3 regions of the Exiguobacterium sp. E4787 genome follow, and region 3 is predicted to be linked to each of the others. Evidence: predicted binding sites of a transcription regulator. Region 3 holds the regulator's gene; each other region holds the start of a gene.
The links. The regulator Rex, encoded in region 3, represses fermentation and respiration genes when NADH is low (regulators of the CRP and FNR family bind a similar motif). The targets are predictions, from matches to a motif close to TTGTGAAATATTTCACAA.

Region 1 (5,216 bases), on a different contig from region 3:
GAATATATTGGAGCCGACGACTGAAGCGACGATGCGCTCGATTGACGTATGTATCGTCCCCGGCCGCGTGTTTGACCGGTCCGGCTATCGAATCGGATGGGGAGGCGGCTATTATGATCGCTACCTCGCCACGTACAATGGGACGACCATCGCGTTGGCCTATGACGTTCAACTGCTCGATGAGATCCCGATTGAGCCACACGACATTCCTGTCGAATTCATCGTGACGGAAAGGGAAACGATTTTATGTTCGCCATCTTCGTTGTAACTTGTTTGGTGGCCTTTGCCGGCTATCGATTGCGCTCGTTGACCCGCTCCGGTGCCGTCTTAACGGTCGTGACTGGGACGGTCATCGGCTACGGTTTCGGTTGGTTCGGGCTCTATTTACTCGGTGTCTTCTTCTCGACATCGTCGCTCGCCTCGAAATATCGTGCCCGGGACAAGGCGCCTGTCGATGAGATTGTTGAGAAATCGGGTCCCCGTGATTTCGTGCAGGTGCTCGCCAATGGGGGTGTCGGCATGGTGACGGCGCTTGGAATGATTCTTGCGCCAAACGACGCCTGGTTATTCGCCTATGTCGCCTCGATTGCCGCGGCGACGAGTGATACGTGGGGATCTGAGTTCGGCGTCCTCGCCAAGCAGAAACCGCGCTCGATTCGGACGTTCCGTGAAGTCGAACCGGGAACGAGTGGTGGGGTGTCCGTGTTCGGTACGGTCATGTCGATTGTCGGGGCAACGGTCATCATCCTCGCCTTGCTTCCATTTATCGAGATCGATGTGACGTTCGCGCTCGTCTTGATCGCCCTTGGATTGAGCGGCAGCGTCGTCGACACGTTGTTAGGGGCCACGGTGCAACGGAAATACCGATGCCGTGTGTGCGGCAAGTTGACCGAGAAGAAAATGCATCATCGTGAGCCGGCGGCTTATGTGTCGGGCTGGCGTTTTCTCGGCAATGACGCCGTCAACTTTTTGTCGATCGCCGCGGCCGCGACGATTAGTTTCCTCTTGTTACGATGAGGGTAGTACAGAAAATGTAGATGTTTCAAACGAATGTGAATTTCGTCACAATATCGCCAAAGTGAAAACGGTTTCCTTAGTAGTGAGTGTTTGTGAATGATGTTACAATCTTTATGTAACAGACATAACAAAAACATGAAACAGATTGTTCGAAGGGTGGAGAATCAATATGGAAACATTAAATCATGCAAAAGTAACACGCGTCGCGCTCGTCGGTGCCGGAGCGGTCGGTGCCAGCTTTGCGTACCAATTGACGACAGCAAGTCTTTGTGAGGAACTCGTCATTATCGACATCAACAAATCGAAGGCGGAAGGCGAAGCGATGGACTTGAACCACGGCGTCTCGTTCGCTTCTTCACCGATGCGCGTCTGGGCAGGGGACTATACGGACTGTGGTGCAGCAGATATCGTCGTCATCACTGCCGGTGCACCACAAAAACCGGGTGAAACTCGCCTCGACCTCGTCGAGAAGAACGCCAAAATCATGAAATCGATGATTGGGGACATCATGGCATCTGGATTCGACGGCATCATCATCATCGCCTCGAACCCGGTCGACATCATGACACATTTGGCTTGGAAATACTCAGGTTTACCGAAGCACCGCGTGTTCGGATCAGGAACGGTACTCGATACGTCACGTCTCCGGTACATGCTCGGTGACTATTTCAACGTCGATCCACGCAACTGCCACGCCTACATCATGGGTGAGCACGGAGACACGGAATTCGCGGCCTGGAGCAACGCCCGCATCTACGGGAAGTCGGTCGAGCAGTTGCTTGAAGAGAACGACGAGTATACATGGGAAGACCTCGAAGACATCTACGTCAACGTTCGGGACGCGGCGTACCACATCATCGAGCGCAAAGGCGCGACGTACTACGCCATCGGCCTCGGTTTGCTCCGTCTCGTCAAGGCCGTGCTCCGTAACGAGAACACGTTGTTGACGGTCGGCGCACATTTAGATGGTGAATACGGCTTGAACGATATCCATATCGGTGTACCGGCCATCATCAACCGCCAAGGAGTCCGTCAAGTCGTGGAAATCGAGTTGTCAGACGAAGAAAAACAAAAGATGCATCATTCGGCAGAAGTGTTATTGAAAACGATGCAGCCTGTCTTATAAAAACGATTACTCGTTCTGTCATGACCGTAGTTGGCTCCCGCCACTACGGTTTTTTTTGGGCAGACGGAAGAGCGGGGCAGATTGGGGCGATGCTCGATTTTGTCGTCCCGCCTAAATTCCTTTAGAATGAAAGTATGGAAGGAGGTGAGCCAACATGACAGAACCAGCTTGTTTTTGGGAAGATGTATATCGTGCCGTCGAAGCAGGAGGACGCATCGAAGGCGTCTTAGAGCCGTCGCGGGCACTTTTATTGTTTGACACGAAAGCGGGGGATGTCTATCACCTCTACATACGGACAGATAAGGCGTGGGCGAACCATGTCGCCTTGGACGTCGAGGCGGTCATGAACTCGTTTCGCTTGGCCCGAATCGGCCGAGAGAAGCTCCATGTCCACATTTATGGGGACCCGCTCGTCGATGAAGAGCGTCTGTCGTCGCTCACGTTCCCGATTGCGGCAAAAGTGAAGCTCGAGATGCGGCCGTGCGCCGAAACGGAAACGTCATATCGCCCGCGTGCAGTCGCTCTCGACCAACAACGAAAAAATGAACTGAAGCAACGGTTCGCCTTTGGGAAGCCTCAGTTCGTCTACGCGATCATGTTTGTGACGTTCCTCGTCATGTGGTTCGCCGAATCAATCGGCTCGACGCTCGATCCGAACACGCTCATCCGCTTCGGTGCGAAAGTGAATCCTCTCATCGACGAAGGAGAATGGTGGCGTCTGATCACACCGATGTTTCTACATATCGGTTGGTTCCATTTCGCCATCAACATGTTCGCGCTCTGGTCACTCGGCCCGCTCGTGGAACGAATGTACGGGTCGACGCGTTTCGCCACCATTTATCTGTTGGCAGGTGTCATCGCCACGGTCGCGTCGTATGCGTTCAGCGAAGCCATCTCGGCCGGCGCGTCCGGGGCATTGTTTGGGCTTGTCGGCGCACTGCTCTATTTCGGACTTCGCGACCGCTCCTTATTTATGAAGACACTCGGCCCTCCACTGTTTATTATGTTAGGATTAAACGTGGGACTCGCTTTCGTCCTTGGCGCTAGTTTGGACCATTCCGCACACGCGGGTGGACTCGTCGGGGGCTTTCTGATGGCGGGAGTGGTCGGCTTACCGGATGAACACGTGAAGAAACGTCGCTTGCTATTTGCTGGGCTCGTGTTCGTGGCGTCCGGCGCATTATTTTGGCTCGGCTACAATCGATGACAAAGGAGTAAGAGTATGATTGAAACGTTGAAGCAATTGGTTGAAATTCCAAGTCCGTCCGGGATGACGGACGAGGCGATCGGATTCGTCGAACAAGAACTGACTGCACTCGGGATCCCCACGAAACGCTTGAACAAAGGAGCGCTTCTGGCGACATTTGAGGGCAAATCGGATCGTGCCCGTCTGTTGACGGCCCATGTCGATACGCTGGGCGCGATGGTGAAAGAAATCTTGCCGAGCGGCCGCTTGCGCTTGACGCAAGTCGGCGGATACGCCTGGACCGCAATCGAAGGGGAGAACTGTCTGGTTCATGCCGAGACGGGTGCGCCGATTGAAGGAACGATTCTCATTCATCAATCGAGCGTTCATGTCTATAAGGACACGAATAGCGCCGAACGGACGGCGTCAACGATCGAAGTGCGCTTGGACGCGGACGTCCATACAGCCGAAGACGTGAGGACCCTCGGTATCGAGGTCGGGGACTTCGTCTCGTTCGACCCGCGCTTCCGTCAGACCGACGCCGGTTATATCAAATCACGTCATCTCGATGACAAGGCGTCCGTTGCCATCTTGCTCGATTTGGCGAAAGATCTGGTCGGGGCGGAGTTGCCGCACCCGGTCCATTACTTGATCTCGAACTATGAAGAGGTCGGGTTCGGGGGCAATGCCGGGATTCCCAAAGCGGTGACTGAATATATCGCTGTCGATATGGGTGCGCTCGGGGACGGCCAACACTCGGACGAGTATACAGTTTCGATTTGTGCGAAAGATTCGTCAGGCCCGTATGATCTCGGGTTGCGCCGTCAATTCACCGCGTTATGTCGGGAACATGACATTGCCCATAAAGTCGATATCTATCCGTACTATGGATCGGACGCATCGGCTGCAATCGGAGCCGGCTACGATGTGCGCCACGCGCTCGTCGGACCAGGCATCGAGTCGAGCCATAGCTATGAGCGGACGCATCTCAAATCGCTCGAAGCGACGCGGGAACTGCTGTACCGTTTCGTGCTCACCACGATGGAGGACGAACGATGAAGAATTTTTATGACGTCCAGCAATTTTTGAAATCGTTCGGCACGATCATTTATATCGGGGAGCGCGATGCCGAGATCGGGCTCATGATGATGGAACTCGATGAGTTGCATGCGGGCGGAATGATTGAACAACGGGAATATGACACGGCCAAGATTATTTTGACCCATGAATTGAAAAATTCAAGAGATTGACAGAAAACCCCTAGTGCAAAGGTTTGCACTAGGGGTTTAATAGTGTAAACTATGGGATGAAAGCGATTTAATCGAGACGAGGAGTGGAACACATGAAGTGGTTATTAGGAATCGACATTGGTGGAACGACGGTGAAGATGGCCGTCCTCGATATGAACGGGATTATTTCTGACAAGTGGGAGATTACAACGGATATTCGTGAGAACGGGGTACATATTCCGACTGATATTGCCGCTTCATTCGAAGCCTATTTAGAAACGTCGGGCAAAGCGAAGCAAGATTTCGCAGGAGCGGGCATCGGGGCACCAGGCTTCGTCAATTTTTCAGAGGGTGTGGTCGAATATTCACCAAATATCGGCTGGAAAAACTTTGCGCTCGTCAGCGAGTTCGAGAAAGCGGTCGGTTTGCCGGCCGTCTTAGAAAATGACGCCAACGCTGCCGCACTCGGTGAAATGTGGAAAGGGGCAGGCGAAGGCGCGTCAGAATTGCTCGCCATCACGCTCGGCACAGGCGTCGGCGGCGGTGTCATCACGAACGGCAATATCGTCCACGGGGCTGCCGGTATGGCTGGGGAGATTGGCCATATCACGGTTGAGCGTGACGAGTCGAAAGCCGTCATGTGTGGCTGCGGCCGTAA
Region 2 (5,216 bases), on a different contig from region 3:
CCCCGCCCGACAAGTTCGCCCCTTTCTCAAGGACAGGCTCATCAAGCGAGAAACCGAGCCGGACGCTCGCGAGCGCCGCTTCCATCTCAGCGTCGGTGAACTCTCCGGCTAGCGCCAAGTTCTCCCGTACCGTCCCGAAAAAGAAGTGGTTCTCTTGAAGGACGACGCTGGCTTCACGCCAGACCGATGCTTGGGTCACATCGTCCAACCGTTGCCCATTCAATCGGATCTCACCGGAATCGGGTCTGACGAAAGCGAGCAACAGTTGCAGGAGCGTCGATTTCCCTGAGCCGCTCGGCCCGACGATGACCGTCTTCGTCCCGCTTCGTAACGTCACATCCACGTCGCTCAGGACGTCTCGGTACGTATCCGGATAGCGATAGGTCACGCGCTCAAACGATACGTCCGGAGCGGATTCGAGTACCATGTCCGTCCGGGCGACTTCGGCCGCGACGATTGCTTCACTCGGCTCGACGACTTCGAGCAGTCGATCGGCCGCTTGCTTGCTGTCGGCAAAGTGGCCTGGGAAGACCGCCATCGGTGTCGCGTTCTCAAACGCGGTGAGCGACATCATAATGAGCATGGCCAAAAATAGGCCGTTTAACTCGCCGTCGACAACGAGATACGCCCCGATAGCAAGAACACCCCACGAGACGAGTAGGGATGCCGCCACGACGAGTGACGAGTTGAAGAACTGATTCGTCACATCCCGTTTCTGTGCTTCGGCGTAACGGTCACTCTGTTCGAGCAGCTCGCCGCGTGTCCGTCCAAGTTGATGATGAAGCAACAAATCGCGATATCCGTACATCATCTCTGTCATCCCACTCGACAGGTCACCCCGTAAAGCGCGAAGCTCGCGGTCGTGCTTGGCACGGATTCGGGCGAAGAACGCCGGAATCAAAAAACCGGTCACGAACACACCGAACAAAATCCAGAGGCTGACCCACATCGAGAAGTACGTGACGAAGAAAATCGTGCTCAAGAAGACGAGCACCAAGATAATCGGCGGATAGAATACCCGTAAAAAGTAGTTTTGCAAGCTCTCGACGTCACCGACGACGCGAGCAAGCAAATCTCCACTCCGATACTTGGCAAAGATGCTCGGCACAAGCGGTTCAAGCTGGCGGTAAAACCGGACCCGCAACTCGCTCAAAATCGTGAACGTCGCCCGGTGCGAGGCAAGGCGCTCTTGATAACGCGCACTCGCCCGAATCACACCGAACAATTTAATCAAGACGACAGGTACCATGAGCGCATAGAGCGGCGGTATGAGGCCGGCCCGTGAGACAAGATAACCGCTCGCCGCGAACAAGGCGACGGCCGCGATGCCGGCCACGTACCCAAAGAAGATCGAGAGGACGATATCTTTCTTCTCTCGCATCATCCATTTCGTGATCGTCCAAAGTGAATTCATCCTCTCACCCCTTTCTGTAGCGTGAACAAGTCAGCGTATTGCGGAACGCTGAGCAGTTCGTCATGCGTGCCTTGGGCGAGTAGCTTTCCATCGTCCATGAACCAAATCGCATCTGCCTGCTTAATTGTATGCAACCGATGCGCGACCGTGACGAGCGTCGCCTCACGCGACAACTCCTCAATCGAACGCCGAACGATTTGCTCCGTCACTAAATCGAGCCCTGTCGTCGGTTCATCAAACAAGATGATGCCGGGACGTTTCAAGAAGGCACGGGCCAAGGCGAGTCGTTGTCGTTCGCCTCCGGACAATCCATAACCGCCTTCACCGAGCTCGGTATGAATGCCGTTCGGCAATTGCGCGATGACATCGTTCAGTCCGGCTGCATTCGCGGCTTCAAGGATTTTTATCTCGTCGGCTGTTTCCCCGAGGGCGATATTATCAGCGACGGTACCGGCGAACAAATACGGATTTTGTGAGATGTACCCGATTGTGTCATACCATGACGAATCGGTGTATGTCTCGAGTGGTTCTCCGTCGACGAGGACACGTCCACTGTCCGGTTTGACGAGTCCGGACAACACGTTCAAAACGGTCGTCTTGCCAGATCCACTCGCCCCGACGAGCGCCACATGAGCGCCAGTAGGAATCATACCGCTCAATGGGTCCAGCGTGAAGCGTCCACCTTCATAGGCGAACGAGACGGCGTCGAGCTCGAGGTCGGGCGTCCGGCTCGTCAACATACGGTCGCCCCAGGTCAAACGTTCATCCGGTGCGTCGAGCGCCTCGAAAATACGATCGGCCGCCCCCATGCTACCGCGTCCGGTGTGGAACGCACCTCCGAGGTCTTTAATCGCCAAATAGTATTCCGGGGCCAATACGAGAATCAAAAAGCCAGAGAAGAACGTCAAGTTCTCCCAGACGACCATTTGGAGCGCCACTTCGAGTGCCACGACGCCCGTGCTGAGCATCGAAATGAACTCGAGCATGAGACCCGACAGGAACGCCGTCTTCAAGACGACCATCGTTGCGTCGCGGAAATCGAGACTACTCTTTTCAATCGCTTGCGCCTCGCGCTCGGTCCGACCGTATAGTTTCAACGTCGTCAATCCTTGCAAGACGTCCAAAAACTTGCCAGAGAACTGATTCATTTTCTCCATCTGCTGTTCCGACTTCTTCTGCGTCGCAATCCCGATGATGATAAAAAAGATTGGAATGAACGGTGCCGTCACCATCATGATGACGCCCGAGATCCAATGTTGACTGAAGACGACGACGAGAATGAGTAGCGGAATAATCGACGTTTGAATGACTTGCGGCCAATATTGACTGAAGTAGGCATCGACCTCGTCGACCGCGTCCATGAACACGCTCACCTTTTTACCGGATTGACCGGATAGTGACGTCTCAATCGGATTCGACGTATAACGGTCGAGCAGTTGCAAGCGGAGTGTTCGTTTCGCTTTCTCCGATAGACTCGCCCCAATCCTCCCCGACATATAGCCGAAACCAGCTCGTGTGACGAGTGCGAGGATGAGCCAGCCGAGCGTCGGAACGATGCTTTCAAACGATGCATTTTTTAAAAAGACTTGATCGACAATGTCGACAATTAAATAAGCTTGAGCCAAAATCGATAATCCAATCATCACTGCCGCGATGACGAGTCCGACGATATGACGTTTTTCTGCTAAAGCGAGAGCTTGCAGTCGTTTCACTGCGTTCATCCTTTCTATCAGTAAGGAAACTTTTCTTTGTGAGGATTCTCACTAATTATACCTGATGCACCCTTTCAAGGCGAACGCTTCGCTTAGCTAGACATGCAAAAAACGCCACGTTCCATACGCGGCGCCATCAAAGCGATTGTTCGAAATATTCAGGATGCCCGATGATCAATTGACGCGCATCGAATTGGAGCACGTCTTCTTTTCGCAAGCGCGATAAGATGTGCGACACGGTCTCTCGTGACGTGCCCGACAACCGCGAAATCTCCACCGTCGTGAAGGGGCAACGGACACGGACGCCCATCGCTTCCGGCTCCCCTAGGTCTTCAATCAAGTAATGAATCGTATTGAGCACCCGGTCGGTCGCACTTGGCGTGATGATGTCTTGGACACGGCGCTCGTGCAAGTCGAGAATCCGATTCATCTGTCCGACGATATGGAGCAACATCGAGGCGTTCCGCGAGACGAGCTGTTCGAAACGATCGGTCGGCATGTAGATGACCTCGATATCGGTCAACGCCTCGGCTGAATGTTGATAATACGGTTCCGTCATCAAACCGCGATACGGGAACAGTTGCTTCGGCTTCAAATAGTCCGCATATTGGTGGGTCGCCGTCTCGTTGCAACGCTCGAGCTTCACATACCCACTAATCAAGAAATAGACCCGTTCCCGGGGATCGCCTTCCATGAACAAGAGCTGACCTTTCCGATACACGCGGCAATACACATGCGGCAACAGCGCCTCGAGCTCTCGTGTGGCAGATTTAGCGAACACATCAAGCTGTCTCAACTCGTCTACCGTCCATTTTGGTTTCATGTCGCATCCTCCAATCCGTCTTGCCTCTCTTTTTTAGTATAAAACACCCCTTTTGTGAAAGCGCTTACAAAATCCGACGATTTTCTGACAAAAAAAAGAAGGGCATGATTGCCCTTTTCCGTCACAACAAATTATTCAGTCGAGCATCAATTCCATGATTGCGTCTTGCAGGTCGCGATCGAGTTCGAGCGCGTGTAAATCGAACAGCCATGCCTCAAGCCGTGTCTTCGCGGCGGCTGAGCGGTACAACCGATCTTTCAAATCGTATGAGATCTCGGCACGGTCCAAGAAACGATACAGCCGATCAAGACGATGGTCGTTCGCCGTCACGTCGACCGGGAGCTCGACGGTCAGCTCGTCCGTGATTGGACCGAGCTCAAGGCGTAGCGTCTGTGTCTCCCGTTTATATTCGCCGGATCCCGTCACTCCTCGAAGGAGCAGTGTGACGTTCCGTTCATCCGGCAACACCGACCGATCCCCCGTCACCTGGATATGAAGGCTTCGTTCCTCCCAATCGAGCGTGAACGTCGTCTCGGCGTAGGCTCCTGTCTCATAGTCGCGGTCCGTCCCATTGTCTTCGTAGAGCGTGAACGTGTTCGAGGCGCCCGGGAAGATGAGCACTTCCAAATCGGCCGGATTGTCGGTGTCGTTTCGACCCGAATGATGCGGTGCCATCGGGATGATGGCACCCGCTTTAGCGAACACCGCCTGCTCCTCGAGCCCGCGGAACACGCGAACCGATTTGTCCCCGCTGTAGCGATGACCCGTGAAAAAGTCGAACCAGTCGCCTTTCGGTAGCCAGACGTTCGTCGCCGCCACGTGTAGCTGTCGGTTCATTGGTTCGACAATCGGGGACACGATGAGTTCACTTCCGAAGTAATACTCATTCGGCACCTCATATGCCGCGTCTTCATCCGGATGCTCATAATACATCGGTAAAACGAGCGGCAAAGCACCGGCATGGTTGCGCCAGTTCATCGTATAGATATATGGAATCAATTGATGACGCAGACGCAGGAACGTCTTCATCGACCGCTCCGCCTCGAGACCGAAGCGCCACGGTTCCTTACCATTGAACGTGCTGAACGTTGAATGCAGCCGCATAATCGGGCTAAACACTCCGAACGCGACCCAGCGCGCGGCAAGCTCGTCGTCTTTCGACCCGCGGTAATGGCCGCCGATGTCATGGCTCCACCAGCCATAACCGATATTAGTCGCCGTCGCTGTAAAGTACGGTTGGAACGCCAGTGACGCCCACGAAATCAAT
Region 3 (5,216 bases):
CACGGTGTGTTTGAAGTCATCGGTGAGACGCGTGACGATGCGGCCGGAGAAGCGTACGACAAAGTCGCACGGACGCTCAGCCTGCCTTACCCGGGTGGCCCGGCCATCGACCGTCTCGCGGCTAACGGGGAAGACACGTATAAGTTCCCACGGGTCCGGCTCGAAGCAGGAAGTTTTGACTTCAGTTTCAGCGGGCTCAAGTCGTCAGTCATCAATGCCGTCCATAACGCCGAACAGCGTGGGGAGACGGTCATCCCAGAAAACTTGGCGGCCAGTTTCCAAGCGAGCGTTGTCGAAGTGCTCGTCGAGAAAGCGATTCGTGCCGTAAACGAAAAAGGCGCGAAACAACTTCTCGTCGCAGGTGGCGTTGCGGCCAATCGTGGACTCCGTGCTGCGCTTCAAGAAGCGACGGACCGCGAAGGCATCCGCCTCGTCATCCCACCACTTGATCTATGCGGAGACAACGCCGGTATGATTGGGGTGGCGGCACACCACGCGTATGTGCGCGGAAAGCGCGATACACTGGCGATGAATGCGGTTCCTGGGTTATCCTTAGAAGAGAGCATGACAGTCTAGGGGGAAATAGAGACATGACGAAACGCATCATCATTGGAGGTCTGGTCGTACTGCTCGTCGTCGCGACGTTTTTGCAAGTACGAGAGATTATCCGCGCTTATAATATCGCTTATCAAGAAGAAATCGTACCGGAAGCGACACGCGTCCGGTCGCTCACGGGAGCGGAATCAATCGAAGGCATCGGCCGGGTCACAGGTGAGAACACGCTCGTCGAGACGTTGTACGGTTATAAGAGCCTAGACGATCAGGACATCGAGAGTGTCATCGTCGTCGACCGCAATCTCGGCGTCCAACCGAAAGCGAGCGACGCGTATTATGAGATTGGCCCGGGCCGGGAAGCGACCGAAGAGGAAGCGGCCAAGTTCGAGGATATCGTCAACGAGTTTGACGAAGAGCAACTGTTCGCGCAAGTCATCTCGACGCATGAGGCGAAGTATGTGACGAACCGTGAGGAGGCGCTCACGTTCTATAAAGTGTTCGTCCGTGACGTCGATACGAACGAGTACGTGTTCTTTATCACGGAAGACGGGCTCAAGCTCGACTTCCATACCCGCGGGTTCCAACCGCTACGTTATTTCTAACTGTTAAAAGGGAAGCCGGTCTCCAACTTGGAGACGGCTTCCCTTTTTTATACGTCCGGATGATGTTTGTTCTGTTTGTGCCACATATTCACCCAACTCACGATGAAGACGAGCAGGGCGAGCAGCCACATGAGGAGCGTTGACTGATAGAAGTGTCCCCACACTGAGCCTGGGGTGTAAAAGCTGTGCACGGTCACATCGACCGGCCAGACGACGAGGCGGATGAACAGCGTGCTCATGAGCAGGCCGCTCAACAAGCTGATCACAATCCCGCTCCACGTCTGGATGATGAAGCCGATGACGACCGGCAAGAAATAAAACAGGAACGACGGGACGACCGTCGGCTCCCCACGAATCAGTTCGGATACGAATTCCGTCCCCGTCGGCACGATATAGGCGAGACCGGTCAGGAAAGCATGCATCCATTCGATTCGCATCGCACGGAATCGCATCATGAATGGAGCTCCTCCCATTCTGCATACAGTGCCGTGATCGATTCTTTCGTCGCATCGGACTCGGTCGACAGTTCCTGCGCCCGAGCGAAGTCGTTGAAGACGTCCGGTTCACACAAGAGCTGCTCGATTTCCTCGAGACGGGCCTCGTGTTGTTCGATGGTGAGCTCGATTTCCTCGATCCGTTGTTTCATCCGGCGTTCCTCACGTTGCTGTTCCTTGTCGGCGCGCTGCTTCTTGACGATGACTTGTTTCGTCTCTTCGCGGGCGAGTCGGGCCAGGTCTTCGAGTTCTTCTTTCTTCTCGACGTAATATGAATAATCGCCGAGATACTCGTCGATGCCGTTCGGCGTGATCTCTAAGACGCGCGTCGCGAGCCGATCGATGAAGTAGCGGTCGTGCGACACGAACAGAATTGTGCCCGGATAGTCGACGAGGGCGTTCTCGAGAATCATCTTCGAATCGAGGTCCAAGTGGTTCGTCGGCTCATCCAAGATGAGCAAGTTCGGTTGCTCGAGCTTTAGTTTCGCGAGCGTCAAGCGGGCCCGTTCACCACCCGACAGTTCATGGACACGTTTCATGACATCGTCACCGCTGAACAGGAACTGTCCAAGCAGACTCCGCACTTCTTGTTCGCGCATGAGCGGCCAGTCGTTCCAAATCTCGTCGATGACACGGTTGGCGTCCGACAAGTTCTGTTGCTCCTGGTCGTAGTAGCCAATCTCGACGCCGGTGCCGTAGCGGATGTCACCGGTAAGGGGCGGCTGTTGTTTCGTCAACACTTTCAGGAGCGTTGATTTGCCGACTCCGTTCGGGCCGACGAGGGCGACCGATTCGCCGCGCTGCAATTGGAAGCGGAGATTTTGGGCGATCGGTTCTTCATAGCCGATGGCGAGGTCGCTGCCGCTCAATACGTCGTTCCCGCTTTGACGTTTGATTGAGAACGAGAGGACGGCGCTGCGCTCATCACCGTCCGGCGCTTCCATCCGGTCGACTTTCTCGAGCCGTTTACGGACACTCTGGGCCCGCTTCGTCGTTGTCGCCCGGGCGATGTTACGCTGAATGAAATCCTGCATCTTGGCAATCTCTTCTTGTTGCGACTCGAACTGTTTCTTCTCTTGCTCGTAAATGGCAGCCTTCTGTTCAAGGTACTTCGTGTAGTTGCCGACGAAGCGACGGCTCCGGTGGCGCGACAACTCATAGACGACCGAGACGACGCGGTCGAGGAAGTAGCGGTCGTGGGAGACGATGAGGACGGCGCCTTTATAGCCGCTCAAATACTTCTCGAGCCAACCGAGCGTCTCGATGTCCAAGTGGTTCGTCGGCTCATCCAAGATGAGCAGGTCTGGACTCTGGAGCAGCATCTTCGCGAGGGCGAGGCGTGTCCGTTGTCCGCCGGAGAGCGTATCGATGCGGCGTTCGAAGTCGTCCGGATAGAACCGCATCCCGTGAAGGACAGAGCGGATCGTCGCCTCATATTGATAGCCGCCACGGTCTTTAAACGTATGCTGTTCTTCATCGTAAGACGACAAGAGGCGCTCATAGGCGGCCGGGTCGTTCAAGATGCGCTCGGAACCCATGTCTTGCTCCATGCGGCGCAGCGTCTTTTCTTGTTCGATTAAATCGGTGAAGACAGTCAACATTTCGTTCCACATCGTCTCGTTCGACTCTAACCCTGAATCTTGGGCCAGGTAGCCGATGGTGACGTCTTTCGGCTTCATGATATCGCCCGAGTCGTAGTTGTATTCCCCGGCGATGACTTTGAGCAGTGTCGACTTGCCGGCACCGTTACGGCCGACGAGCGCGACGCGTTCGCCTTCTTGAATCTCGAGTTTGACGTTCTCTAAAATCGGCTCGACGCCGAATGATTTCGATAAGTTATTGACTTGCAGTAGGATCAAGTGAAAAAACCCCTTTCTCTCTATTTAGTATACTTTATTTCTTCCCCTTTTCAGGTATATTCATTGAGTGGTCATGTGAATTCGTTTACAATCAAGGTGTATGAAATTAGATTCGTTTGAAACGCGTCGTAAAAAGGAGGCTCTTTCCGTTGAGTCAAAACGAACCAAAGATTCCGCAAGCGACAGCCAAACGGTTGCCACTATACTATCGGTTTATCCAAAGCCTACATTCATCAGGAAAACAGCGTGTCTCTTCTGCTGAACTGAGCGAGGCGGTCAAGGTCGATTCGGCCACGATTCGTCGCGATTTCTCGTACTTCGGTGCGCTCGGGAAAAAGGGATATGGCTATAACGTACAGTATCTGTTAGACTTTTTCCGTAAGACACTGAATCAGGACGAGATTACGAACGTCGCCTTAGTCGGGGTTGGTCATCTTGGGACAGCTTTCGTCAACTACAACTTCCTTAAAAACAATAACACACATATCGTCGTCGGGTTCGACGCAGACGAGACAAAAGTCGGCACGACGATGTCCGGTGTCCCGATTCATCACGTGGATGAGATGGAACAGATCATGAAACAAAACAAGATTGATGTCGCCATCTTAACGGTGCCGTCTACCTATGCGCAGCCTGTCGCGGATGACTTGGTCCGCTTCGGCATCAAAGGCATCTTGAACTTCACACCGGCCAGGCTTACTGTGCCGGACACGGTCCGCGTCCATCATATCGACTTGTCGATCGAACTCCAGTCGCTCATTTACTTTATGCAACACTATCCATCTGCTGAGGGGGTCCATCAATAATGGAATTACTATCATCGTTGCTCGTCGTCGGTATTCCTGGGGGAGCGAGTATCTTCATTATCGCCATCGTCGCGCTCATCATCTTCGGGCCGAAGAAATTGCCTGAATTCGGACGCGCCGCCGGACAAACGCTCCGTGAGTTCAAAAATGCCACAAACGGCATGATGAACGAACATGACGAGAAAGATAAGAAAGAACTTGAGAAGAAAGAGCAGTAATCATGAATCATCAACCTGATCAAGAGCGGGCGCTGTCCGATCACTTGACAGAGCTGCGGAGACGACTGATGCTGTCGGCATTTGTCGTCTTTGCCTTCTTTTTGATCGCTTTGCCGAGTGTCAAATACGTGCTCGCCTATCTGCAGGCGGACCTCGTCGAACGAGGGCTCGAACTGAACGCCTTTGGGGTCGCGGACCCGCTCATGATTTACTTGAACTTGGCGCTCGTCATCGGGCTCGTCGCGTCCGGTCCGTTTCTACTGTATCAACTGTGGGCGTTCGTCGCACCTGGTCTGCACCCGAATGAGCGGAAAGCGACGCTCGCGTATATCCCGATCATCTTCATCTTGTTCTTGATCGGTCTCGCGTTCGCCTACTATTGGTTGTTCCCGCTCGTCCTCGATATCTCGACGGACCTCGGGCAAGACCTTGGGCTGACGCAAATCATCGGGGCGTCGAACTACTTCACGTTCTTGCTGCAACTGACCATTCCATTCGGACTGTTGTTCCAGTTGCCGGTCGTGACGATGTTCTTGACGCGCATCGGTGTCGTGACACCGTACTTCCTCTCAAAAATCAGGAAGTACGCCTACTTCGCCTTATTCGTCATCGCGGCCTTCATCACGCCGCCGGATTTGACGTCGCACCTCATGGTGTCACTGCCTCTCTTTTTCTTGTATGA

Region 1: KNP80_RS01140 (L-lactate dehydrogenase) is a predicted target of Rex. The motif match lies at 1,051-1,068, and genes of this name have one in related genera.
Region 2: cydD (thiol reductant ABC exporter subunit CydD) is a predicted target of Rex. The motif match lies at 3,163-3,180, and genes of this name have one in related genera.

The regions. Positions count from the first base shown of each region.
Region 1 covers NZ_JACSLY010000001.1:204,218-209,433, reverse strand. Annotated here, with positions in the region: gene KNP80_RS01150 (5-formyltetrahydrofolate cyclo-ligase) at 1-268, shown strand, start outside; gene KNP80_RS01145 (DUF92 domain-containing protein) at 277-1,017, shown strand; gene KNP80_RS01140 (L-lactate dehydrogenase) at 1,187-2,143, shown strand; gene KNP80_RS01135 (rhomboid family intramembrane serine protease) at 2,298-3,350, shown strand; gene KNP80_RS01130 (M42 family metallopeptidase) at 3,366-4,388, shown strand; gene KNP80_RS01125 (YqgQ family protein) at 4,385-4,579, shown strand; gene KNP80_RS01120 (ROK family glucokinase) at 4,672-5,216, shown strand, end outside.
Region 2 covers NZ_JACSLY010000003.1:85,526-90,741, forward strand. Annotated here, with positions in the region: gene cydC (thiol reductant ABC exporter subunit CydC) at 1-1,414, opposite strand, end outside; gene cydD (thiol reductant ABC exporter subunit CydD) at 1,411-3,135, opposite strand; gene KNP80_RS05325 (Crp/Fnr family transcriptional regulator) at 3,263-3,949, opposite strand; gene KNP80_RS05330 (glycoside hydrolase family 31 protein) at 4,085-5,216, opposite strand, start outside.
Region 3 covers NZ_JACSLY010000021.1:6,695-11,910, forward strand. Annotated here, with positions in the region: gene tsaD (tRNA (adenosine(37)-N6)-threonylcarbamoyltransferase complex transferase subunit TsaD) at 1-576, shown strand, start outside; gene KNP80_RS15245 (hypothetical protein) at 591-1,157, shown strand; gene KNP80_RS15250 (hypothetical protein) at 1,205-1,612, opposite strand; gene KNP80_RS15255 (ABC-F family ATP-binding cassette domain-containing protein) at 1,609-3,510, opposite strand; gene KNP80_RS15260 (redox-sensing transcriptional repressor Rex) at 3,660-4,316, shown strand; gene KNP80_RS15265 (twin-arginine translocase TatA/TatE family subunit) at 4,316-4,534, shown strand; gene tatC (twin-arginine translocase subunit TatC) at 4,537-5,216, shown strand, end outside.